4 regions of the Blautia sp. HCP3S3_C4 genome follow, and region 4 is predicted to be linked to each of the others. Evidence: predicted binding sites of a transcription regulator. Region 4 holds the regulator's gene; each other region holds the start of a gene.
The links. The regulator Rex, encoded in region 4, represses fermentation and respiration genes when NADH is low (regulators of the CRP and FNR family bind a similar motif). The targets are predictions, from matches to a motif close to ATTGTTAANTANTTAACAAT.
Positions count from the first base shown of each region.

Region 1 (5,911 bases), on a different contig from region 4:
ACTGTGCATCATGGCCTCCATAATATTCCAGTACTTTGCCAATTGTATCTTTTTGGTCATCTGTAAGATTCTCTTCCCCACCGGTTTCATCTTTTGCACTGACAGAATACATTCCCTTTGTCTTGAAAAATAATTCCGGACATACCGGTCCATTTGCCCATGCCTGAAAATCTTCATCAAATAAAGGAGCATCATCCCAGACAAGTGCCCATGCCTGAGAATAATAGCATAACTTCTGAAGTTTCATGGTTGACATTTTACCCGACTTCTCCAGAATATATTTTGCTGTATCAAATACATTTGCCATTCTGTTTCCTCCTCTTTTTTTACTAATATAGCACTGTATTTCATTTCTGAACAGTATATATATTATGAAATTTTCATAAACACTCTGACATCCATTTCTTTACCATGAAAAAAATTTATTTCCAATTTTTCCAAATCTCCGGCTGATATCCCACTGTCGCCTGTTTTCCGTTTCTTACCACAGGGACTTTGATGATGCTCTGGTTTTCGAGGATTTTCTCTGCTTTGTCTTCCTCTGCAATATAGGTAATCAATGCCAGCAGGTCTTTATCCTTGCAGTCAGTATCTATCAGCTTGTTATAACCACCAATTGCCTGGCAGACAGATTGGAATTCTCCTTTACTTAATCCTTTTTCTTTCATATCTATAAACTGATATTTAATTCCCCGTTCTTTGAAATAGCGTTCTGCTTTCTTGCTGTCAAAGTTTTTCTTTGTACCAAAAATCTGTATATTCATAGTCTAATGCTTTCTCCCATTTTTTTTAGAATTATTGTTCCTGCTATATTTTCTCTTTTCCTGCCTGTTCATTTTAAATTTCCATCCATTTCACATTTTTTTCAAATTCTCACCACATATTTCTCACATTTTCCGGTTATATTATTACCTGTACAGAGCAAAGAGTAACTGCAAATAAAACTTTTTCTTTTTCATACTTTTGCCGGGAATCAATAAGGTTCCCGGCCTCCTTCTTTTATTCCGTTATTTTTTATTCCGTTAGATTTTCTTTTTAATATGGTTATAGATGTTCAGTCCTTTTGTCTGTCCGTATTTGGAAATGATAGATCTGTAAATCTGCTGCTTTCTGTTTTTGTCTTCTGCATTTTTCTCCACAGTTGTAGAAACATAGTTTACCACTTCCTTTGGCATGCCTGCCTTGTCGAGAACCAATATCAATTCCTGCTGCAATCTCTTTGTTCCGGCTTTCATGTCAATTATCTTTTGTTTTGGCTTTTTTGTATTCTGATTCTCTGATTGTTTGGCCGACTGCTTTTCAGGTTGTTCAATCAACTGTTTTTCTGTTTTCTGATCAGTTTGTTCTGCTACCTGTCTGTCTTTTTCTTTACCGGTCTGTTTTTTTACCTGTTTTCTTGTCTGTACCTGTTTTCCGGAAATCTTTTCGTTTCTGGAGATTTTCACATTTTCTTCTGCTTTCCAGAATTCTATAATATGGTCAAAGCCTGTATCTTTGCTGATTACAACAATTTTGCATTCTTCATCCTGACCTGTGCATTCTTTTCCTATCAGATATCCCAGATAAGAGCCCAGATGCATATCTGCAGACTGATTTCCTGTCGGTACTTTATGTGTGACCAGCTTTGCTTCTCCGTGATCATTAATAATATCAAGATCTATTTTTCTGCTGTTGTCTGTATAAAAAAGATGGATAATATCTGTTTCCCGTAATTTACCACATCCTTTGAAGCCTTCACTTCCTACATTTTCATAATCAATTAAATAATAAGTTTTGATAATCTTCATCCTCTCTTTATTTTTCTCTGCTGTATAATACTCTGTCATTTTTCAGCCGGATAATTCTTTCCTATTTTAACATGCATCTTTCTTCGGCACAACCACATAGTGGCAACTCTCCTGGTTAGTATTTCCTGGTTGTCTTTCCTGCCTGTTCCAGTCAGACAGAATATTATCATATCCACGAATAGTATTCCCATATTGCCACCATAATAAATTTACATACCTTTTGTGAAAAATGACGGTTTTTTCATCAAATTTAAGTTGATAAATCTTTAACAAATTTCAAAAAAAGGCAAAAATCCTGTTGATTTTAAGCGTTAAATATGTATAATAATAAAAGAGAAGCGATACCCATTCGCTTTTATGGTAAGGTATCTTAAGCCTGTTTAAACAGGCGCTTTCATTAACGAAGAAAAGAGGTTAAACGTAAGATGGCAAAAATCGATTTAAGCAAGTATGGCATTACCGGAACTACAGAAATTGTCTACAATCCTTCTTATGAAGTATTATTTGAAGAAGAAACCAAACCGGAACTGGAAGGCTTTGAAAAAGGTCAGGTCAGCGAACTTGGTGCAGTTAACGTTATGACAGGTATCTACACAGGACGTTCTCCTAAAGATAAATACATCGTTATGGATGAGAACTCCAAAGATACAGTATGGTGGACAACAGACGAATACAAAAACGATAACCATCCTGCAACTCAGGAAGCATGGAATGCAGTAAAAGAAATCGCTAAAAAAGAGCTCTCCAACAAGAGACTTTTCGTAGTAGATGCATTCTGCGGTGCTAACAAAGATACTCGTATGGCTATCCGTTTCATCGTTGAAGTTGCTTGGCAGGCACATTTCGTAACAAATATGTTCATCCAGCCAACAGCTGAAGAACTTGAAAACTTCGAGCCAGATTTCGTTGTATACAACGCTTCCAAAGCTAAAGTTGAAAACTATAAAGAATTAGGCCTTAACTCTGAAACAGCTGTAATGTTCAACATCACAACTAAAGAGCAGGTTATCGTAAACACATGGTACGGCGGAGAAATGAAGAAAGGTATGTTCTCTATGATGAACTACTTCCTTCCACTGAAAGGCATGGCTTCCATGCACTGCTCTGCAAACACAGATATGAACGGCGAAAACACAGCTATCTTCTTCGGTCTTTCCGGAACAGGTAAAACAACTCTTTCCACAGACCCGAAACGTCTCCTGATTGGTGATGACGAGCATGGCTGGGATGACAACGGCGTATTCAACTTCGAAGGCGGATGCTACGCTAAAGTTATCAACCTTGACAAAGAATCTGAGCCAGACATCTACAATGCGATCAAACGTAACGCTCTTCTTGAGAACGTAACACTTGATGCTGAAGGCAAGATTGATTTCGCAGATAAGAGCGTAACAGAGAATACTCGTGTATCTTATCCGATCAACCACATTGAAAACATCGTTCGCCCGATTTCTTCTGCACCGGCAGCTAAGAACGTAATCTTCCTGTCCGCAGATGCTTTCGGAGTACTTCCTCCGGTATCTATCCTGACAGAAGCTCAGACTCAGTACTATTTCCTGTCTGGATTCACAGCTAAACTTGCTGGTACAGAGCGTGGAATCACAGAGCCTACACCTACATTCTCTGCTTGCTTCGGACAGGCATTCCTTGAACTGCATCCGACAAAATACGCAGAAGAACTTGTTAAGAAAATGGAAAAGAGCGGAGCAAAAGCTTACCTGGTTAACACAGGATGGAACGGAACAGGAAAACGTATCTCCATCAAAGATACTCGTGGTATCATCGATGCAATCCTTAACGGAGATATCCTTAACGCTCCTACTAAGAAGATTCCATTCTTCGATTTCGAAGTTCCTACAGAGCTTAACGGCGTAGACACAGGTATCCTTGATCCTCGTGACACATATGCTAACGCTTCTGAATGGGAAGAAAAAGCAAAAGATCTTGCCGGAAGATTCATCAAGAACTTTGCTAAATACGAAGGAAACGCTGCTGGTAAAGCACTTGTTGCAGCTGGTCCTCAGTTATAATTTAAATTGTCCAGATAATTATGAAAGGGATGCGAATCATTCGCATCCCTTTTGTTTTTTACTTTTTCACGGATTTTCTTCTCTTCTTCTTCTCTTCATAAAGAGCCTTATCTGCATCCTTAAATGCCTCGGAGATTATCAGATCGCCACCGCAACGGATCACATGATATCCTACAGACAGTTCCACATAATATGGCTTTTCTGATTTCATATTAAATGCAAGATTTTCCTCCTGGATCCGTTCTCTGAGCTTCTGCCCATCCTGCGCATTTCCAGGAATCATTGCGCAGAATTCGTCTCCACCTATTCTTCCGGTGATACTCTGTTTTCCTGCTGCTGATTTCAATACCTCCGCACATCGCCTGATGGCAAAATCCCCTTCTATATGTCCAAAGCAGTCATTAATCTCTTTCAGGTGATCCAGATCTGCAAAAAGAATTACAACCTCTTTCCCCTCGTACTCCCGGTTCATCTGTACTGCTTTTTCCATAAACCCTCTTCTGTTCAGACATCCGGTCAGGGCATCTGATTCAGAAAGGAAATTTAAAACTTCATTCTTCTCCTCAATCTCTCTGACAAGGGTCTCCAGCTTCTGCTGCATCTTTTTCTGTTCTCTGGACATCTGATACATACGAAGCATATTTCCGATCTGTCTGCTGATCAGATAAAACAATGACAGATTTGCAGGATCAATTTCTGTCACCAGAATCCCATATTGCATTTCTCCTGAAAAAAGGCAAAGAACGGTTGCAACATAATTACTGTCATCCTTCTTGTTACATCTAATCTTTCCATCAGCGGAAAACCCACTGAAAACTTCCGAACGTTCTCCCTCTTTATAAGCTATGACCTCGCCGCCAATCTGGCGCGCAACCAAATACATTTTCTCCGGACATTTCCATTCATCATTCCTGTAATGGGCTACAGGTTTCTCAAAAATATAAAGATATGAAGCCTTGGCATTTAATGCATTTAATTTTACAAGTGCCCGCCTGTACATTTCCCGCTCATCATTCATATGAGATAACATATCCTTGGAAATCAACGGTACAAACCAGCTCTCCTGCTGAAAGGTACTGAAACGTTCTTTCTCTTTTTTGATATTATATGCCATAATTTTATCATTCAGCAGCCTTTTCCGCAGAAGCAGATTCCTGATATTTTCCCTGTCCGGTTTTTCTTTGTTTAATTCTATTCGAATACATTCATCAACAAACTGATCCAGAGCTTTCATCAAAGAATGCATGCTGATCAGATTTCCTGTTTTGCTGAGAAATAAACTTTGCAGCCCTCTCTTTAGATTGTCTTCGCTCTCTGTAATTCTGAAATCTACTTTTAAAATAGTTCTCAGATACTCCTGCACTTCATCTTTTAATACCTGGTTCGAATTTTCTGAAAGAATCTCCTTCATTATATCATTCAGGCATCTCTCTGTAATATCTGACCATTGTATTTTTTCTTCAGAAATCAAATTTTTTTTATGAAATTTTTTTCGTGCAGAGCATCCACAGGATTCACGTATCTTCACTTCTGCCGGAATTACGATAGAGTGATTTTTCCCACCTTTACACAATTCTAAGGCATCAAGTACTGCCATATCCCCCATGTCAAAGGCATTCTGTAATACAGTTGTCAGTGGCGGATTCATTGTTTTTGCAAGTTCCCAGTCATCAAAACCGGTAATGGCAATATCTTTTCCTACTACCAAGCCTCTTTTTCCGCATTCCCTGTATGCAGTCTCTGCCATCACATCATTTGCACAGATCATTGCTTCCATGTCCGGATAGGCATCCAAAAGTTGATTGACCTGCCTATGTACACAGGATGAATAATCTCCATAGGCAATCCGCTCCGGTCCGAAAGGAATCTCATATTTTTTCATCACATCATAGACTGCCTGTCTGCGTTCTCTGGCATCTGTATTTCCATGGGGACCTGCAAGATAGGTGAAATTGCTAAAACCATGATCCCTTATCAGATGTTCTGTAATTGTGTACATTCCATTGTAATTATCAGCAATAATAGAAGTGGCTTCTCCGGTCTGGTCTCTTTCTTCAAGAAGAACCCTTGGCTTATCTTTGTATTTTTTCAAAA
Region 1 covers NZ_JBQHWF010000003.1:291,073-296,983, reverse strand. The annotation lists gene ACTNC6_RS05005 (Panacea domain-containing protein) at 1-307, opposite strand, end outside; gene ACTNC6_RS05000 (arsenate reductase family protein) at 423-764, opposite strand; gene ACTNC6_RS04995 (PIN domain-containing protein) at 1,023-1,787, opposite strand; gene pckA (phosphoenolpyruvate carboxykinase (ATP)) at 2,213-3,817, shown strand; gene ACTNC6_RS04985 (diguanylate cyclase) at 3,876-5,911, opposite strand, start outside.
Region 1: pckA (phosphoenolpyruvate carboxykinase (ATP)) is a predicted target of Rex. The motif match lies at 2,042-2,061, and genes of this name have one in related genera.

Region 2 (5,911 bases), on a different contig from region 4:
CCGCCCATAGCTTTGGAGAATGTATAAGACATACCACCACCAATAATAAGAGTATCTACTTTATCAAGAAGGTTATTGATTACAGAGATCTTGCTGGAAACCTTAGCTCCACCAAGGATAGCAACGAATGGTCTCTCAGGATTGTTTACTGCGTTTCCAAGGAAATCGATTTCTTTCTGCATTAAGTAACCAACAACTGCTGTATCAACATATTTAGTTACACCAACGTTAGAGCAGTGTGCTCTGTGTGCTGTACCAAATGCATCATTTACAAATACATCACAAAGAGAAGCGAGTTCTTTGCTGAATTCGTCTCCGTTCTTTGTTTCTTCTGCACGGTAACGTGTATTCTCAAGTAAGATAACGTCTCCGTCTTTCATTTCAGCTACTGCTGCTTTTGCGTTTGGTCCTACTACTTCCGGGTCTGCTGCAAATTTAACTTCCTGTCCTAATAATTCAGAAAGACGTACTGCAACCGGTGCAAGAGATAATTCCGGTTTCGGTTCTCCCTTCGGTTTTCCAAGGTGAGAGCAAAGAATGATCTTTCCACCGTCAGCGATCAGTTTCTTGATTGTAGGAAGAGCTGCAACCAGACGGTTCTCATCTGTAATCTTACCATCCTGAAGTGGAACATTGAAGTCACATCTTACAAGAACTTTTTTACCTTTTACGTTGATATCATCAACAGATTTTTTATTCAGCATTTGTGGTGCCTCCTTAATAATATTCTTTAACTGTTACAACGCGAAAAAGGTCCGGTCCTAATCAGACCGGACCCTTCGTTGGAGTCTATTCCTTTACACTTACTGAAAATTAAGCGTTCAGTAATTTACCAAAATGTTTGATTGTACGAACCATCTGGCTTGTGTAAGAGTTCTCATTGTCATACCAGGAAACTACCTGTACTTCTGTTGTGCCATTCTCAAGTGGAAGAACCATTGTCTGAGTAGCATCGAACAGAGAACCAAATCTCATACCAACGATATCGCTGGATACGATTTCATCTTCGTTGTATCCGAAGGATTCGTTAGAAGCTGCTTTCATAGCTGCGTTGATCTGTTCTTTTGTTACATTACCTTCAACAACTGCTGTTAAGATTGTTGTAGAACCTGTTGGGGTAGGAACACGCTGAGCAGATCCGATTAATTTGCCGTTCAGTTCTGGGATAACAAGACCGATAGCTTTAGCAGCACCTGTGCTGTTAGGAACGATGTTAACTGCAGCTGCACGGGATCTTCTCAGATCGCCTTTTCTCTGTGGTCCATCAAGTGTCATCTGATCGCCTGTGTAAGCGTGGATTGTGCACATGATACCAGATTTGATTGCAGCAAGGTCATTTAATGCTTTAGCCATTGGAGCTAAGCAGTTTGTTGTACAAGAAGCTGCGGAAATGATGTGGTCTTCTTTTGTAAGAGTTTCATGGTTTACATTGTAAACGATTGTCTTAAGGTCGTTTCCAGCCGGAGCGGAAATGATAACGTGTTTAGCACCTGCATCGATATGAGCCTGAGCTTTGTCTTTGGATGTGTAGAATCCTGTACACTCAAGAACTACGTCTACGCCGATTTCTCCCCATGGAAGTTCAGCAGCGTTAGCCTTTGCATAAATTTTGATTTCTTTTCCGTCAACTGTGATGGAATCTTCTCCAGCCTGAACTGTGTCTGCAAGAGCATATCTTCCCTGTGTTGAGTCATATTTTAATAAGTGAGCAAGCATTTTAGGAGATGTTAAGTCGTTGATTGCTACGATTTCAAATCCTTCTGCTCCAAACATCTGACGGAATGCAAGACGTCCAATACGTCCAAAACCATTGATTGCAACTTTTACTGCCATGATAAAATTCCTCCTATGAATTAAGTGGTTAATCATAATAATTCTTTTGTTTGTTAAAGAATCATCAACCTATATTGTATTGTACATAATTCCAAACAAAAATTCAAGGGGATTTTATAAAAAACAATTAAAAATAAGTAAAAATTCCCATAACCTATGTTATACTGAATAATATTTTAATATACTATGGTAGATTTTCTCTACTGTTTAACAGGAGGTACAGCATGAAAAAAGGTATATTATGGGACTGTCATATGCATTCTTCTTTTTCTGCAGATTCTGACACTCCAATGGAAAACATGGTTCTGAAAGCCCTTTCTCTTGGGCTGAAGGGTGTCACTTTTACGGAACATCTGGATCCCGATTATCCTTCCACCCCGGAATCTCTTGATTTTTCTCTGGATCTATTTTCCTATAGGAAAGAGCTGCTCCGGCTGCAGGAAATCTATAAGGATAAAATACAGCTTCGTTTCGGCATTGAGCTTGGGCTCCAGCCCCAGCTTGAAAAATATTTCCGCAAGCTGACAAAGGATACGCCCTTTGACTTTGTGATCGGATCCTCCCATGTAGTCCATGGGTATGACCCTTATTATCCTGATTTTTTTGAAGGCCGCAAAGAATTCCGATGTTATATGGAATATTTTGAATCTATCCTGGAGAATCTGTCTGCTTACGATGGTTTTGATGTCTATGGACACCTTGACTATGTTGTCAGATACGGTCCTAATAAAAACCATGAATATTCCTATGGGCGATACAAGGATATCCTGGATGAAATCCTGAAGAAGCTTGTCTCCATGAATAAAGGAATTGAACTGAATGCCGGCGGATACCATTATGGTCTGGGAGAGCCAAATCCCTGCATCGACGTCATTCGCCGATACAGAGAGCTAGGCGGTGAAATCATCACTGTTGGTGCCGATGCCCACACCCCGGATAAAATCGCCTGGGAATTTGTCAAAGCCGCAAACGTATTAAACGACTGCGGATTCCGTTATTATACAATTTTCAAAAACCGTAGTCCTGAATTTCTTCCTCTGTAATTTATTTTTGTACTCTGTCAAGGAATCTGGCAAAAAAGCCTTTTTCTGCATCTTCCTTATCCAGAGACTTTGCATAAATTTTTCTGATCCATTCAGTGAGCGCATCAATGACGATAGGAGAAAATGTCATCAGCAGAAATACAAGAATGATCATTCCAAATTCCAAGGATCCAAGGGTCAGAAGATTCTGCAGGATGACTGCACTTCCGAAAAATATAAACTGCATTCCATATATAATCGTCTTTCTATAGGTATTCAGCGGAGAATATACCGTACGCAGAGCAGACATATAATTCCATCCGGTTACCAGCACACATGCTGTATTAAGCATTACAGTTGAATGATAAACATTCTGGCAGACCAGCATAATGGTAAATACACACCCTGTAATCGTAACTGCAGCAGGAAATGCATTCATAAATACATGTCTCAGGAAGGTATGATCAATCTTATTGTAATTATTCTCCTGCGTCAGCAAAAAGGTAGGAATTCCCACTGCACAGGCACTGATCAGCGACATCTGTATAGGTTCAAATGGATATGCACTTCCAAAAAAGATAGTAATCAGTGCAAGCATTACAGAGAACATTGTCTTGATCAGAAACATGGACGCTGCACTTCGGATATTATTTACTACCCTGCGTCCCTGATTTACAATATGAGGCATGGCCGCAAAATTGGAATCCAACAGTACCACATTGGCAATATTCTTGGCTGCATCACTTCCTGCTGCCATGGCAATACTGCAGTCTGCTTCCTTCAATGCCAGAACATCATTTACACCATCACCGGTCATGGCAACTGTATGCTTCTGGGATTGTAGTGCCTGTACCATCTGCTTTTTCTGTTGAGGAGTAACACGTCCAAAGACACTGTACTCAGCCACAGCCTTCTGCATTTCCTCCGGAGTAGTGATCGTTGTTGCATCAATATAACGATCCCCATTCTTAAGGCCTGCTCTCTTTGCAATTGCAGCTACCGTAACCGGATCATCACCGGAGATCACTTTCAGATCCACACCCTGGCTGTCAAAAAAGGCAAGAGTATCCGGCGCTTCCTGTCTGATCACATCTGTAATAAGAATGAAAGCTATAGGCTGCAGTCCCTCCGGAAGCTTCATTTCCTGTGCCTGTTGTTCGCTGTGAGCCAGCACAAGTACACGCATTCCAGACTGGGCATAGCCGGCACAGGCTGCTGTAAGCTGTTCATTTCCCTCCGGAAACAGGAACTGGACAGCACCCATCAGATAAGTTCCCTGTCCTTCAAAAACAGCACCACTGTATTTCCTGTCCGATGAAAACGGAATAGCATGTACCGGCTTCATATCCTTTCTGACAGGAAAGCGCTGACGCAGAGCATCCGCTGTAGCATTCTGGTCTGTTAATACATTCATCAGATTTCCCATAACATAATCCACATTTTTCAATGCTGCCTGATCTTCTTCGGAAATCTGTTCTGTATTTTCTGTATTTTCTGCAGCTTCCGTCTCTTCTGAAATCCTCTCAGAATTCTCTTCTGTTTTATATAATTTCACACTGTCCACGCACATGGTACCTTCTGTGATGGTTCCTGTTTTGTCCAGACACAAAGTATCTACCCTGGCCAGAGTCTCAATACAATAAAGCTCCTGAACCAGTGTTTTTTTTGTTGCCAGCACCAGAGATCCCAAAGTCAGAGCCACACTGGTAAGAAGCACCAGTCCTTCCGGTATCATACCCAAAACTGCCGCTACCATATTGACCACTGAATCCTTCAGGCTGTCCCCAACAATATAATATTGCTTATAAAACAGTAATGCACCCAAGGGAACAATAATAATACTGATTACCTTCAGAATCGCATTCAGAGAATTACGAAGTTCTGAATTATGGCGTTTAAATTCCTTGGCTTCACTGGTGATCTTCGATGCATAGTTGTCCTTGCCCACATGAATCACCTGGCAACAGGCCTCTCCTGACGTCACAAAGCTGCCTGAATACAGCTCATCTCCTGTATTTTTTAACAGGTTATCTGACTCCCCGGTAAGAAGTGACTCATTTACCTCCAGAGTTCCTTCCAGCATTTTTGCGTCTGCCGGAATCTGATCTCCTGTTTTTAAAAATATCAGATCATCCTGTACCAGCTTCTCTGTAGAAATACTCCACTTTTTGCCATCACGCAGCACCACCGTTTTACTTTCGGTGAGAATCGCCAGCTTGTCAATGGTTTTCTTTGCACGTACCTCCTGAATAATACCGATTACAGTATTGATCAGAATAATTCCCACAAACATGGAATTTTTATACGACCTTACACACAATACCAGCACCAGAAGCACAAGGTTCAAAAAGTTAAAAAAAGTTAAGGTGTTTTCCCTTATGATCTGTTTATATGTTCTGGTATTAGGATTTTCATTGGCATTGACCAGCCCCTGTTCAATTCTTTCCTGTACCTGTTCACTTGTAAGTCCTGTCATTTTTACCTCCAGCCTTATTCTTATATCTTTTATAATAACACAGGGCAGATGATAATAATCACCCGCCCCACTTTTTTCACTCTATATAACGAACAAAATCCTTTTATGGATTCAGGCTGCCGGAAGTTTATCTGATCAATATTCTTCCTCTTCAGCTTCTTCGCCTTCATGAATATCAGATTTCGGTTTTTTCAGGCCCTCAATCTCAATATGATGCTTCTGTGCATAGTCCCACAGTGCAGCATGAATTGCTTCCTCTGCAAGCAGAGAGCAATGAACTTTTACAGGTGGAAGTCCATCCAGAGCTTCCATAACTGCTTTGTTTGTAACCTGCATAGCTTCTTCGATTGTCTTACCCTTTACCATCTCTGTAGCCATACTGCTGGTTGCAACCGCTGCACCGCATCCAAAGGTTTTGAATTTACAGTCTTTGATAATATGTGTTTCATCATCAATATCAAGAAAAATTCTCATGATATCTCCACATTTTGCATTACCTACTGTACCTACACCACTTGCGTCTTCTATTTCTCCAACATTACGGGGATGCTGGAAATGATCCATTACTTTCTCACTATAA
Region 2 covers NZ_JBQHWF010000003.1:256,216-262,126, reverse strand. The annotation lists gene ACTNC6_RS04855 (phosphoglycerate kinase) at 1-704, opposite strand, end outside; gene gap (type I glyceraldehyde-3-phosphate dehydrogenase) at 814-1,833, opposite strand; gene ACTNC6_RS04845 (histidinol-phosphatase HisJ family protein) at 2,058-2,876, shown strand; gene ACTNC6_RS04840 (cation-translocating P-type ATPase) at 2,878-5,331, opposite strand; gene nifU (Fe-S cluster assembly scaffold protein NifU) at 5,467-5,911, opposite strand, start outside.
Region 2: gap (type I glyceraldehyde-3-phosphate dehydrogenase) is a predicted target of Rex. The motif match lies at 1,883-1,902, and genes of this name have one in related genera.

Region 3 (5,911 bases), on a different contig from region 4:
ATGGACGGTATCCAAGGATGTTCTGTCCACGGAAAAGCATCTGAAGTTTTGTGTTCTTAAAGCCGTCACGTAATTTACGAAGTCTTTCCCATGGATCTTCATGAAGGAAACGAAGGGATGCATCGAAGGTTGCACCACCCCAGCACTCTACTGCGTGATAGCCGACTTTGTCAAGTTTATCTACGATCGGAAGCATCTGTTCTGTGGTCATACGTGTTGCGATCTGGGACTGATGAGCATCACGGAGAATGGTTTCCACAATTTTAACAGGTTTTTTCTCTAATTCTGCCATTATTATATCTCCTTATATAATTCTGTTGATTCAATTAAATGCCGAAAATAGCCATGAATGTTCCGGCTGCTACGGCTGTACCGATAACACCGGCAACATTCGGACCCATTGCGTGCATCAGAAGGAAGTTTGTAGGATCTGCCTCTGCGCCCACTTTCTGGGATACACGGGCTGCCATAGGTACTGCGGACACACCTGCAGAACCGATCAGTGGGTTGATCTTTCCATGAGTCAGTTTGCAAAGCAGTTTACCAAGCATACATCCACCGAATGTACCGATTGCGAATGCAACAAGACCTAAAACTACGATCTTCAGAGTATCTACGTTTAAGAATGCTTCTGCACTTGTGGAAGCACCTACGGATGTACCCAGAAGGATAACTACGATATACATCAGGGCATTGGAAGCTGTTTCTGTCAGCTGTTTTACAACGCCGCACTCTCTGAACAGGTTACCAAGCATGAGCATACCAACCAGCGGAGCTGTTGTAGGCAGGATCAGGCAGACAACGATTGTGATAATGATCGGGAACAGGATCTTCTCCAGTTTGGAAACCGGGCGAAGCTGATCCATTTTGATCTTACGTTCTTTCTCTGTTGTGCAGAGCTTCATAATAGGCGGCTGGATGATCGGAACCAGTGACATATAGGAATATGCTGCCACTGCGATTGGTCCCATCAGAGCTGTCTGACCAAGTTTACCTGCAAGGAAAATGGAGGTCGGGCCGTCAGCACCACCAATGATGGAGATTGCAGCTGCTGCTTTTCCGTTGAATCCAAGGAAGATTGCCAGGAAGTAGGCTGCATAGATACCAAGCTGCGCTGCAGCACCCATCAGGAAGCTGATCGGGTTTGCGATCAGCGGACCGAAGTCTGTCATGGCACCTACACCCATGAAGATCAGGGATGGTAAAATACTCCACTCATCAAGGATGTAGAAATAATGAAGAAGTCCACCTACACCATTAGACATGTCTTCCGGGTTTGCCATAATGTCCGGATAGATATTTACAAGCAACATACCGAATGCGATAGGAACCAGCAGAAGTGGCTCAAATCCTTTCTTGATAGCAAGATAAAGGAATACGCAGGCTACTGCGATCATCAGGTAATTGCCCCATGTCAAACTGAAGAATGCTGTCTGGTGAATCAGGTTGGACAATGTTTCTGTTACATAAGACATTTGACTACCTCCCGTCTTAGTTCATTGTTGCTAAAGTATCTCCGTTTTCTACAGAGGCACCTTCTGCAACATCAATGCTTGCAATGGTACCGTCCTGAGGAGCTACTACAGGGATTTCCATTTTCATGGATTCAAGAATAACTACGCTGTCTCCGGCTTTTACTGCCTGTCCAACACTTGCTGCTACTTTGACAACCTTACCAGGTACGGAAGCAGTTACTTTTACTGCGCCGGCGCCTGCTGCAGGTGCTGCTGCTTTCGGAGCTGCTGCAGGTGCAGCCTTAGGTGCTGCTTTTGGAGCTGCTGCAGGAGCAGATACACTTCCTGTTTCTTCAACAGTTACTTCATATGCTGTACCATTTACTGTAATTGTATAGCTTTTCATTTTAAAATCCTCCTAAATAAATGACAATTATCTTCTATTTCTTTTTACTTTACGGATGGAACGAACTACGAAGCCGTCTGTTGTAGTTCCTTCTGCTGCTGCGATAGCTGCTGCAATAACAGCTACCAGCTCTCCGTCATCTGCAAGATTCTCTTCTGCCTGTACAGGAGCTGCTGCAATTACTGCTGCCTGTGCTTCTTTCGCTGCTTTTGCTTCTGCTGCTTTCTTTGCTTCCGGATTCGGGATGAAACGGAACAGAGAGATCAGAAGACTTAATAAAACCAGCATTACGAATACAGTTCCAACACCCATCAGAGTGTTAAGTCCGGCTCTCTGGAGAGTTTTGCCCAGACCATACTGTACATCTACAGACATGGAAACCGGTGTTCCTGTTGACTCAAAAACATATACAAAGTTTGCATTTGTTTTCTCAAATTTTACAGGGACAGTTACTGTATACTGATCATCTTTTAAAGTTACAGTTGTCTCGCCGTTGCTTTCCTTCTTCGCACCAAGTTCATCCTTGGAGGTCTGCCAGGACTGCATTGCGCTTGTAGTAAAGTCATCCCCTGTGTTCATGTAATTCTCGATGTCTGCATCCTTCAGTGCGACAATGGCATCTGTCAGACCCTCTGCAGTTGTTACCAGTGAGGTTTTTACAGATTCATCGATCTTATCAGCTGCAAATACCATGGAAGTACTTCCGATCACCAGTGCAGCCATTACAAGAAATGTCATGAATACAGAAGTTATTTTTTTGATCATTTTCATATGCGTCACCCCGCTTAAATCGTTCCGTGTTTCTTAGACGGACGATCTTCCCTTTTTGTGAACAACATCTCAAATGCACCGATTACATATTTTCTTGTGTCAGCCGGGCTGATCACAGTGTCAACATAGCCTCTTGCTGCTGCAGAAGCAACGCCATTCTGAAGCTCTCTGTACTGAGCAGCTTTCTCATTTAATTCAGCAGCATCTGCATCTGCATACATGATCTTGGCTGCCAGGGAAGCATCCATCATACCGATCTCTGCGTTATCCCATGCATATACAAGGTCTGCACCGATAGATTTGCTGTTCATTGCCACATAAGCGGTACCATAAGCTTTGCCGATGATCACATTTACCTTGGGAACAGTTGCATCTGCAAATGCAGCAACCAGTTCACCTACAGATTTTGCCATCATTTTCTCGCTGCATAAGGTTGCCATGAAGCCTGTAGCATTGGTAAGTGTAAGTACCGGGATATCAAAAGCATCACAGAATTTCACGAAATCTGCTGCTTTTCTTGCGCCTCTTGCAGAGATGCTTCCATCAAAGGTTTCTACTTTCTTGCCTTCTGCATCATATACTTCGCTTCTGTTTGCAACAGCACCTACTGTAGCACCGTTTAAACGGATGAAGCCTGTAACCATGTCTTTTGCATAGTCTGCTTTTGTCTCAAAGAATTCACCATTATCAGAAATCTGAGAAAGTGCGATTGCAGTGTCTCCTGCACAGTTTGCAAGGTCTGCGCATACACGGTTCAGATCATCTGTACACTCTGTATAGTTATCTGTATCTTCATTATTGGATGGGAGAAGTGATACTAAAGAGCGGATCTGGCCAAGAACCTCTTCTTCTGTACCAACACCATCGATCACACCTGTCTCTTTGCTCTGGAAATCAGCAGCTGCTGTATCACATTTGTCTGTGTTATTTCCTTCTAATGCATTTGGTGTGTTAACGAACATTTTTCCTTTTTTAGATTCCATAAATGTGAAATCTGTCAGGGACGGGATAACTGCCATACCACCGCCACATGTTCCGAAGATTGCTGTGATCTGCGGAATCACGCCGGAGGCCATTGTCTGTTTCAGATAGATTTCTCCGAAAGCTTCCAGTGCATCTGTTGCCTCCTGCAGACGGATACCTGCACAGTCAACCAGACCGATAACAGGAGCACCTGTTTTCATGGCAAGATCATAAAGTCTTGTGATCTTCTTGGCATGCATTTCGCCAACAGTACCATTTAATACGGATGCATCCTGGCTGTATACATAAACCAGTTTGTCATCAATGACACCATATCCGGTGATTACACCGTCAGATGGTTCTTTGTTTGCAGTCATGTTGAAATCTGTAGATCTGGCTGTTACGCTCTGACCGATTTCGACAAAACTGTTTGCGTCAAGCAAAGAAGTAATTCTTGTGCCTGCTAAGCTTTGTGTTGCATTACTCATTCTTGTTTGCCCTCCATCTTTATGAGAATATTTTAAAGTTAACCCAAAAATTTAGCCAATTTTAATTCTACCTTTTTTAACACAATATTTCAATATTTTTTTAGCATTTTTGTTAAAAAAATGGCAGAAATTGTGTTTCTTCCTATTTAAAATAGGTAATACAAATTAATATGACAATCCTTATGCAAATAAAAACTTTACAACAAAACATAAAAAGGAGTATTATAAATGCTGAAAGAATCTTAGAAAGCAATAAAAATATGAGGATAAAAAGATGAACACAGTTCAGGTAAAAAACACTGTGATCGGTGAAGGCAGACCTAAGATCTGCGTTCCCATCGTAGGAAAAACAAAAACAGACATTCTGGAAGAAGCCAAAAAGATCACCACTCTTCCTGTTGATGTGGTTGAGTGGCGTGTAGACTGGTTTGATGATGTCTTTACTACTGAGAAAGTATTAGAAACCGCCAAAGAGCTTCAGGAAGCCTTAAAAGATATCCCTGTTCTCCTTACATTCCGTACTTCCAAAGAAGGCGGCGAGAAGGAAATGTCTGTAAGTGATTATGCTGCTTTAAATATTGCAGCTGCTCAGAGCGGTTATGTAGATTTAATTGATGTAGAAGCATTTACAGGTGATGAAGTTGTCAAGACAATCATCAATGCTGCTCACGAGGCAGGTGTAAAGGTAATTGCTTCCAACCATGATTTCTTTAAGACTCCGGAGAAGGAGGAGATTATCCGACGCCTCTGCATGATGCAGGAATTTGGTGCTGATATCCCTAAGATTGCAGTAATGCCTACCTGTAAACAGGATGTTATCACACTGCTGTCTGCTACTCTGGAAATGTCTGAGAAATATGCAGATCGCCCGATCATTACTATGTCCATGGCTGGAACAGGTGTTGTCAGCCGCCTGACAGGTGAGACATTTGGCTCCGCTCTCACCTTCGGCGCTGTTTCCAAAGCTTCCGCTCCGGGACAGGTCGGTGTGAATGAGCTAAAGCAGGTGCTGGATATTATTCACAGCAGCCTGTGATCTGTTGATGAATGATGTGATATCAGATGTTATTCTTGCCTATTGTCGTCTGATATCACTTCTATCCAGCAGCAGATAATTCATATAGAGCGGAGTCTTTGTACCAGTTCTTCGCAGATTTCCAACGCGTTCTTGCCGTCTGTTTCGATGATGATGTCAGCTGCCGCCTCGTATTTAGCGCGGCGTTTCTCCATCAGGTCTGCAATGAACGGAACTGTCTTGTTGTTCTCAATCAGCGGACGGTCGTGATTGTCTTTAACACGGTCCAGGATTGTCTCCGGTTTCGCAGTAAGGAGAACAACCCGTCCGTTCTTCTTCATCTCCACTACATTGCACTCTCTCATAGGAGTACCACCGCCACAGGAGATCACCACATTGCTGCGGGACTGCATTTCAATAAGCAGATTTGTCTCAAGGTCACGGAAATACTGCTCACCGTATGTTTCGAAGATATCAGAAATACTCATTCCCTGTCTCTGGGCAATAATCTGATCCATCTCTACCACATCCATTGCAAATACATTCTTAAGGAAATCAGAAATTGTGGATTTTCCCGCGCCCATAAAACCGATCAATACAATATTATAGTTAAAAAGCTTTCTTGCCTGGATGCGTTTACTGTTGGTGCGGATGCAGTCAAATACATCGGCCACCTCATCTTTATGGCGTCTGCCTTCCATTCTGCCTTCCAGCCATTCTTTCTGCTTTGCTTCCTGCTCCGGCTGCAGGATCTGAAGCCCATTGGCTTCTTTATATGCCATAATGTCCTCTACGATTCTGTTTCGCATGATAA
Region 3 covers NZ_JBQHWF010000002.1:270,682-276,592, reverse strand. The annotation lists gene ACTNC6_RS03190 (oxaloacetate decarboxylase subunit alpha) at 1-292, opposite strand, end outside; gene ACTNC6_RS03185 (sodium ion-translocating decarboxylase subunit beta) at 327-1,475, opposite strand; gene ACTNC6_RS03180 (biotin/lipoyl-binding carrier protein) at 1,492-1,860, opposite strand; gene ACTNC6_RS03175 (OadG family transporter subunit) at 1,888-2,631, opposite strand; gene ACTNC6_RS03170 (acyl-CoA carboxylase subunit beta) at 2,646-4,082, opposite strand; gene aroD (type I 3-dehydroquinate dehydratase) at 4,357-5,118, shown strand; gene ACTNC6_RS03160 (shikimate kinase) at 5,199-5,911, opposite strand, start outside.
Region 3: ACTNC6_RS03170 (acyl-CoA carboxylase subunit beta) is a predicted target of Rex. The motif match lies at 4,191-4,210, and genes of this name have one in related genera.

Region 4 (5,911 bases):
TGCAGAGGTTTATGAGCAGGAGTTCAAAGAGAAATTTGAGGCTGCCGGAATTGAATATTTCTACAGCCTGATTGATGATATCGTTGCCCGTGTTATGAAGGCAGAAGGGGGATTTATCTGGGCCTGCAAGAACTATGACGGAGATGTTATGAGTGATATGGTTTCCTCTGCTTTTGGTTCTCTGGCAATGATGACTTCTGTGCTGGTATCTCCGGATGGATATTATGAATATGAGGCTGCACATGGAACTGTACAGAGACATTATTATCGTCACCTGAAAGGGGAAGAGACTTCCACCAATTCCGTTGCTACTATTTTTGCATGGACAGGTGCTCTCAGAAAGAGAGGAGAGCTGGACGGCAATCAAGAACTGATGGAATTTGCAGATAAGCTGGAAAAAGCCACTCTGGGAACCATCGAGGATGGCAGAATGACCAAGGATCTGGCTCTGATCACAACCTTAAAGGATGTAGAAGTATTAAACAGTGAGCAGTTTATTAAAGCAATCCGTGAAAAGCTTACATCCCTGATGTAAGAGGCAATCTGATATAAGATACAAAATAAAAAGGGAAGGGCCTGCATTATGCAAGCTCTTCCCATTTTTCATATAAGCCCTCCAGTTCTTCTGTGATGGCTGTCTTTTCTTTGCTTAATCTGGCGCATTCTGCCACATTGGTGCATATATCCGGGAGAACCATGGTTTCATCGATTTCCTTATCTCTGATTTCCAGTTCTTCGATCCGGGCTTCCACCTTCTTTAATTCATTTTCACGCTTTCTCTGCCGCGCCTGCTCTTCCTTCTGCTGCTGCCAGGAAAGCTTATTGTCTGAGGCTTGTTTGACCTCTGCTTCAGCCTGGGCTGCTGCCGGAGCATATTTTTCTGTAAGCTCTTCCCGCTTTTCCAGATAATAATCATAGTCACCAATGTAGTTTACAATGGCCTGATTGGTCAGATCCAGAATCCTAGTGGCTGTCTGATTGATAAAATATCGGTCATGGGAGACATAGAGTACAGTACCGGTATAGCTGTTTAAAGCCTCCTCCAGGATTTCCTTGGAGGCAATGTCCAGATGGTTGGTAGGCTCATCCAGGATCAGGAAGTTGGCCTCTGACAGCATAAGCTTTGCCAGGGATACACGGCCTCTCTCGCCACCGGAGAGGGCAGAGATCAGCTTAAATACGTCATCCCCTGTGAAGAGAAAGGCTGCCAGCATATTTCGGATTTCTGTCTCTGTAAGCGTTGGATAAGTGTCTGAAATTTCCTGGAAAATAGTTTTTTCCATGTGGAGTACATGGTGCTCCTGATCATAATATCCAATCTGTACCTTGGAGCCGAGAGCAAAGCGTCCGCTGTCAGCGTCTACCAGACCGTTAAGGATTTTCAGCATGGTAGTTTTGCCGGTACCGTTATTGCCGATGAGAGCCACCCGTTCCCCACGCTTAATGTCAAAAGAAATATTGGAAAACAAAGTCTGTCCGGGAAAAGCTTTGGATAAATCCTCCACAGTGAGTACATCATTTCCGCTGATGTATCTGGGCTCCAGGGAAATCCGCATCTGATTCTGGATCTCCAGAGGCTTTTCGATCCGCTGCACCTTATCCAGCATTTTTTCACGGCTTTCGGCACGTTTGATAGATTTCTCACGGTTAAAGGATTTCAGCTTGGCAATGACCGCCTCCTGGTGCTTAATATCCCGCTGTTGATTTAAGTAAGCTTTATACTGGGCATCCCTGAGCTGGGCTTTTTTCAGAGCGTAGGCAGAGTAATTGCCGCTGTACATTCGCATATTGCCGGCTTCAATCTCTACTACCTTAGTGACAACCTTATCCAGGAAATAACGGTCATGGGAGACAATAAAAACAGCTCCCGGATAATTCAGCAGATAGGTTTCCAGCCAGGAAATGCTTTCCATATCCAGGTGGTTGGTGGGCTCATCCAGCAGAAGAATGTCAGGATTGGAGAGCAGAAGCTTGCCCAGGGCAACCCGGGTTTTCTGACCGCCGGAAAGAGTTTCAATCTGTTTTTCGAAGTCCTCCTCTGTAAAGCCAAGTCCCTTTAATACACCCATAATCTCGCTTTTATATGCATAACCGTTCTCAAGCTCAAACTGATGGCTCAGTCTGGTATAGGTGTTCATCAGGCTGTCCAGGGCTTCCCCGGCAGCAGTTTTCATTTCATGCTCCATGGAGCGGAGACGGTTTTCCATATCAATGATGTGCTGCTTAGTAGAGATCAGCTCCTCATAGATGGTGTGGTGTCCATGGATATCCTGGTACTGGGCCAGGTAACCGATGCTTTTATCTTTGGCAAGAATAACATTTCCGGAATCCGGGGACAGTTCGTGGATGATAATACGCAGCAGGGTGGTTTTGCCTGCACCGTTGTTGCCGATCAGGGCTGCCTTTTCCCTGTCCTCTATATGGAAGCTGGCATCCTGAAGGATTACCTTCTCGCCAAAGGATTTGCAGATATTCTGACATGATAGGATCATACAAATTCCTCCGAAATTTATATTATTGCAGCAGCCTGCGAATATCCGCTTTGACTGCTGAAATGTACACATACAGAATTTATTATAACTGAACCGGACTGTTTTTGAAAGAAAAAAAGTGTTTTAATTTATGATTTGGATGAAATTTTGCACATTCTATCAGATAGTCTAAATTTAATGATAAAAATTTGTAAATAAAGTACAAATTTAATTTGACAATAAAATAACATTTGGTTATAATTGACCTAGGATATATAAGGAGGGAATATTTGTGGAACCTAAGGAAATTTCAAAAGCGGTGATCAAACGTTTGCCTCGATATTACCGTTATCTGGGAGAACTGATGGAGGAGAATGTAGAACGGATCTCGTCCAACGATCTCAGCAAGAAAATGCACGTGACTGCTTCACAGATCCGTCAGGACCTGAATAATTTCGGTGGATTCGGACAGCAGGGATATGGATATAATGTACGTTATTTATATACTGAAATCGGTAAGATTCTGGGACTTGACACAGTGCACCCGATGATTATCCTGGGTGCCGGTAATCTGGGACAGGCTTTGGCAAATTATGTAGATTTTGAGAAGCGCGGTTTTCGGCTGGTTGGTATTTTTGATGTAAACCCTGTGCTGGAGGGCATTGCAGTAAGGGGAATTGAGATACAGATGCTTAGTGACCTTCCCCTTTTTCTCAAAGAGAATAATGTGGAGATTGCGATTTTGACCTTACCTAAGGCAAAGGCCAAGGAAATGGCGAAGATTCTCATAGAAAACGGGATCAAGGCAATCTGGAACTTTGCACATATTGATCTGGATGCACCGGAGGATGTTATGGTAGAAAATGTACATCTGTCAGAGAGCCTGATGACCCTTTCCTATAATCTGAGTGAATATCGTAAGGAACATGAGAACCAGTAATAATAGTACATATGTAGTTGCCGGCAGCAGAGGGGACGGTGACGATTTGAATGGCTGTGGTCGTTAGATCATAGCTTTTCTTTTTGAAAAAATAGGTGTATACTGTTTCCAATGACAGGAGGTGGCTGAATGAAACCTGTGGTAACAGCCGGTGAAATGAAAGGGCTGGACCGGAACACAATAGAATCTGCCGGGGTTCCGGGTATGGTACTTATGGAAAGAGCTGCACTGAAAACAGTGGAGGCTATGGAAAAATATCTGGGTAACAAGGATCGTGTACTGGTGGTGTGCGGAAATGGCAATAATGGCGGTGACGGGATGGCCATTGCCAGACTTCTCCATCTAAAGGGGATCAAAGTCGGGATTTATCTGGCCGGTCAGGAGGAGAAGCTGACAGACCAGGCCAGGCAGCAGCTGCAGATCGCCAAATATTATCAGGTACCTTTGGAGCATAACCTGCAGCCGGATGAATATACTATTATAGTAGATGCCCTTTTGGGGGTTGGTCTGTCCAGACCTGTAGAGGGCAGATATGCAGAAATCATCCACATGCTGAACCAGTCCGGGGCTTTCCGGGTGGCTGTGGATATTCCTTCCGGCATCAACGGAGATACAGGCCGGGAAATGGGGATCGGATTTCGGGCAGATCTTACAGTAACCTTTGCTTTTTGTAAAAGGGGGCTGTGCTTTTATCCGGGAAGAATGTATGCAGGAGAGCTGATCGTTGCAGATATAGGGATTTATGCAAATCCGGACAGAGATCCCTCTATGGCTTATCTGGAGAAAGAGGATCTGTCAATGCTGCCCTCCAGAATTCCCTGGGGAAACAAGGGAACTTTCGGAAAAGTGCTTCTGATAGCCGGCTCCCGCGGAATGTGCGGGGCTTCCTGCCTGAGCAGTGCTGCGGCACTCAGAGCTTCGGCAGGTATGGTGAAGGTTCAGACTGTGGAGGAGAACAGGATTCCTCTTCAGTCACAGCTTCCGGAGGTTATGGTTACCTGTAAGTTTAATGAGAAAAGCAATCAGGAAATACTGGACTGGTGCGATGTGCTTGTGATCGGACCTGGACTGGGGATGTCAGGAGAGAGCAGAGAAAGGGTACAGTGGTTCCTGTCTCATGCTGCCTGGTGTGGTAAGCCTGTGATCCTGGATGCAGATGGCCTGAATCTGCTGGCAGTACATGGAGAATGGAAGAAATATCTGGGAGAACAGGTAATTCTCACTCCCCATCTGGGAGAAATGAGCCGCCTGACCGGGAAAAGCATCGGTGAGATCCGGGAAAACCTGGCAGAGACTGCTTCCCTGTATGCAGAAGAGACTCATACAGTATGTGTCCTGAAGGATGCCTGTACAGTAGTGGCCTCTGAGAAAGGGGAACAATATCTGAATATGAGTGGTAATGCAGGCATGGCTACTGCTGGCAGCGGAGATGTATTAAGCGGTGTACTGGCAGGAGTTTTATGCATGTTTCTGGCAGCAGAAAAAAAGCCTGCTTATGGTCAGATGGCAGCGCTGGGAGTACTGATCCATGGACTGGCAGGAGATATGGCAGCTGAGAATGTGGGAGAAAGAGGCATGACTGCCAGGGATATTATCCGGTTTCTGCCTGAAGTGCTGAAGGTGCAGTAGAGGAAGAGATTTTGAGTGTCCGGAGTTTCTTTGATGGAATGTGGGACAGATAAAGAATACAAAAAGAGGAAGAGATTATTATGGAAAAATGTAACCGAGTAAAAGCAGTGATTTCTCTGGATGCAGTGGAGGAAAATTTCCGCCAGATGAGAAAAAATATTGCCAGTGACACAAAAATGATCGCTGTGATCAAGGCAAATGCTTATGGTCATGGCGCTGTGCAGATTGCCCATATGATAGAGGGTTATGATTATATCTGGGGATTTGCTGTTGCTACAGCAGAGGAGGCCATTGCTCTGAGAAAGGCAGGGATCACCAAGCCTGTCCTGATCCTGGGAATTATATTTGAGGAATTTTATCCTGAGCTGGTTTCTTATGATCTGCGCCCTGCTGTGTGTGAATATCAGGAGGCTGCAAAGCTTTCCGCAGAGGCTGTGTCTCAGGGAAAGACCATACATATTCATCTTGCGCTGGATACGGGTATGACCAGAATCGGTTTTGCCGATGAACCGTCAAGCGTGGAGGAAATCAAAAAAATCGCAGCACTTCCCGGGTTGGAGATTGAAGGAATGTTTACTCATTTTGCAAGGGCAGATGAGTATGACAGAAGTCCTGCCATGGTTCAGCTGAAGCGTTACCTGGATTTTTGCAGTCTGCTTTCAGAGGCAGGAATTGAGATTCCTCTGCGCCACTGCTCCAACAGTGCAGGTATTATCCGTATTCCGGAAGCAAATTTAAGCATTGTCAGAGCAGGAATTACAATCTATGGCATCTATCCTTCTGCTCAGGTGGAGAGGGATATTGTGAAATTGTCTCCGGTTTTGGAGTTAAAGAGCCATATTACATATGTAAAGGATGTACTTCCGGGCAC
Region 4 covers NZ_JBQHWF010000010.1:101,998-107,908, reverse strand. The annotation lists gene ACTNC6_RS10575 (NADP-dependent isocitrate dehydrogenase) at 1-535, shown strand, start outside; gene abc-f (ribosomal protection-like ABC-F family protein) at 582-2,492, opposite strand; gene ACTNC6_RS10565 (redox-sensing transcriptional repressor Rex) at 2,764-3,411, shown strand; gene ACTNC6_RS10560 (NAD(P)H-hydrate dehydratase) at 3,541-5,040, shown strand; gene alr (alanine racemase) at 5,121-5,911, shown strand, end outside.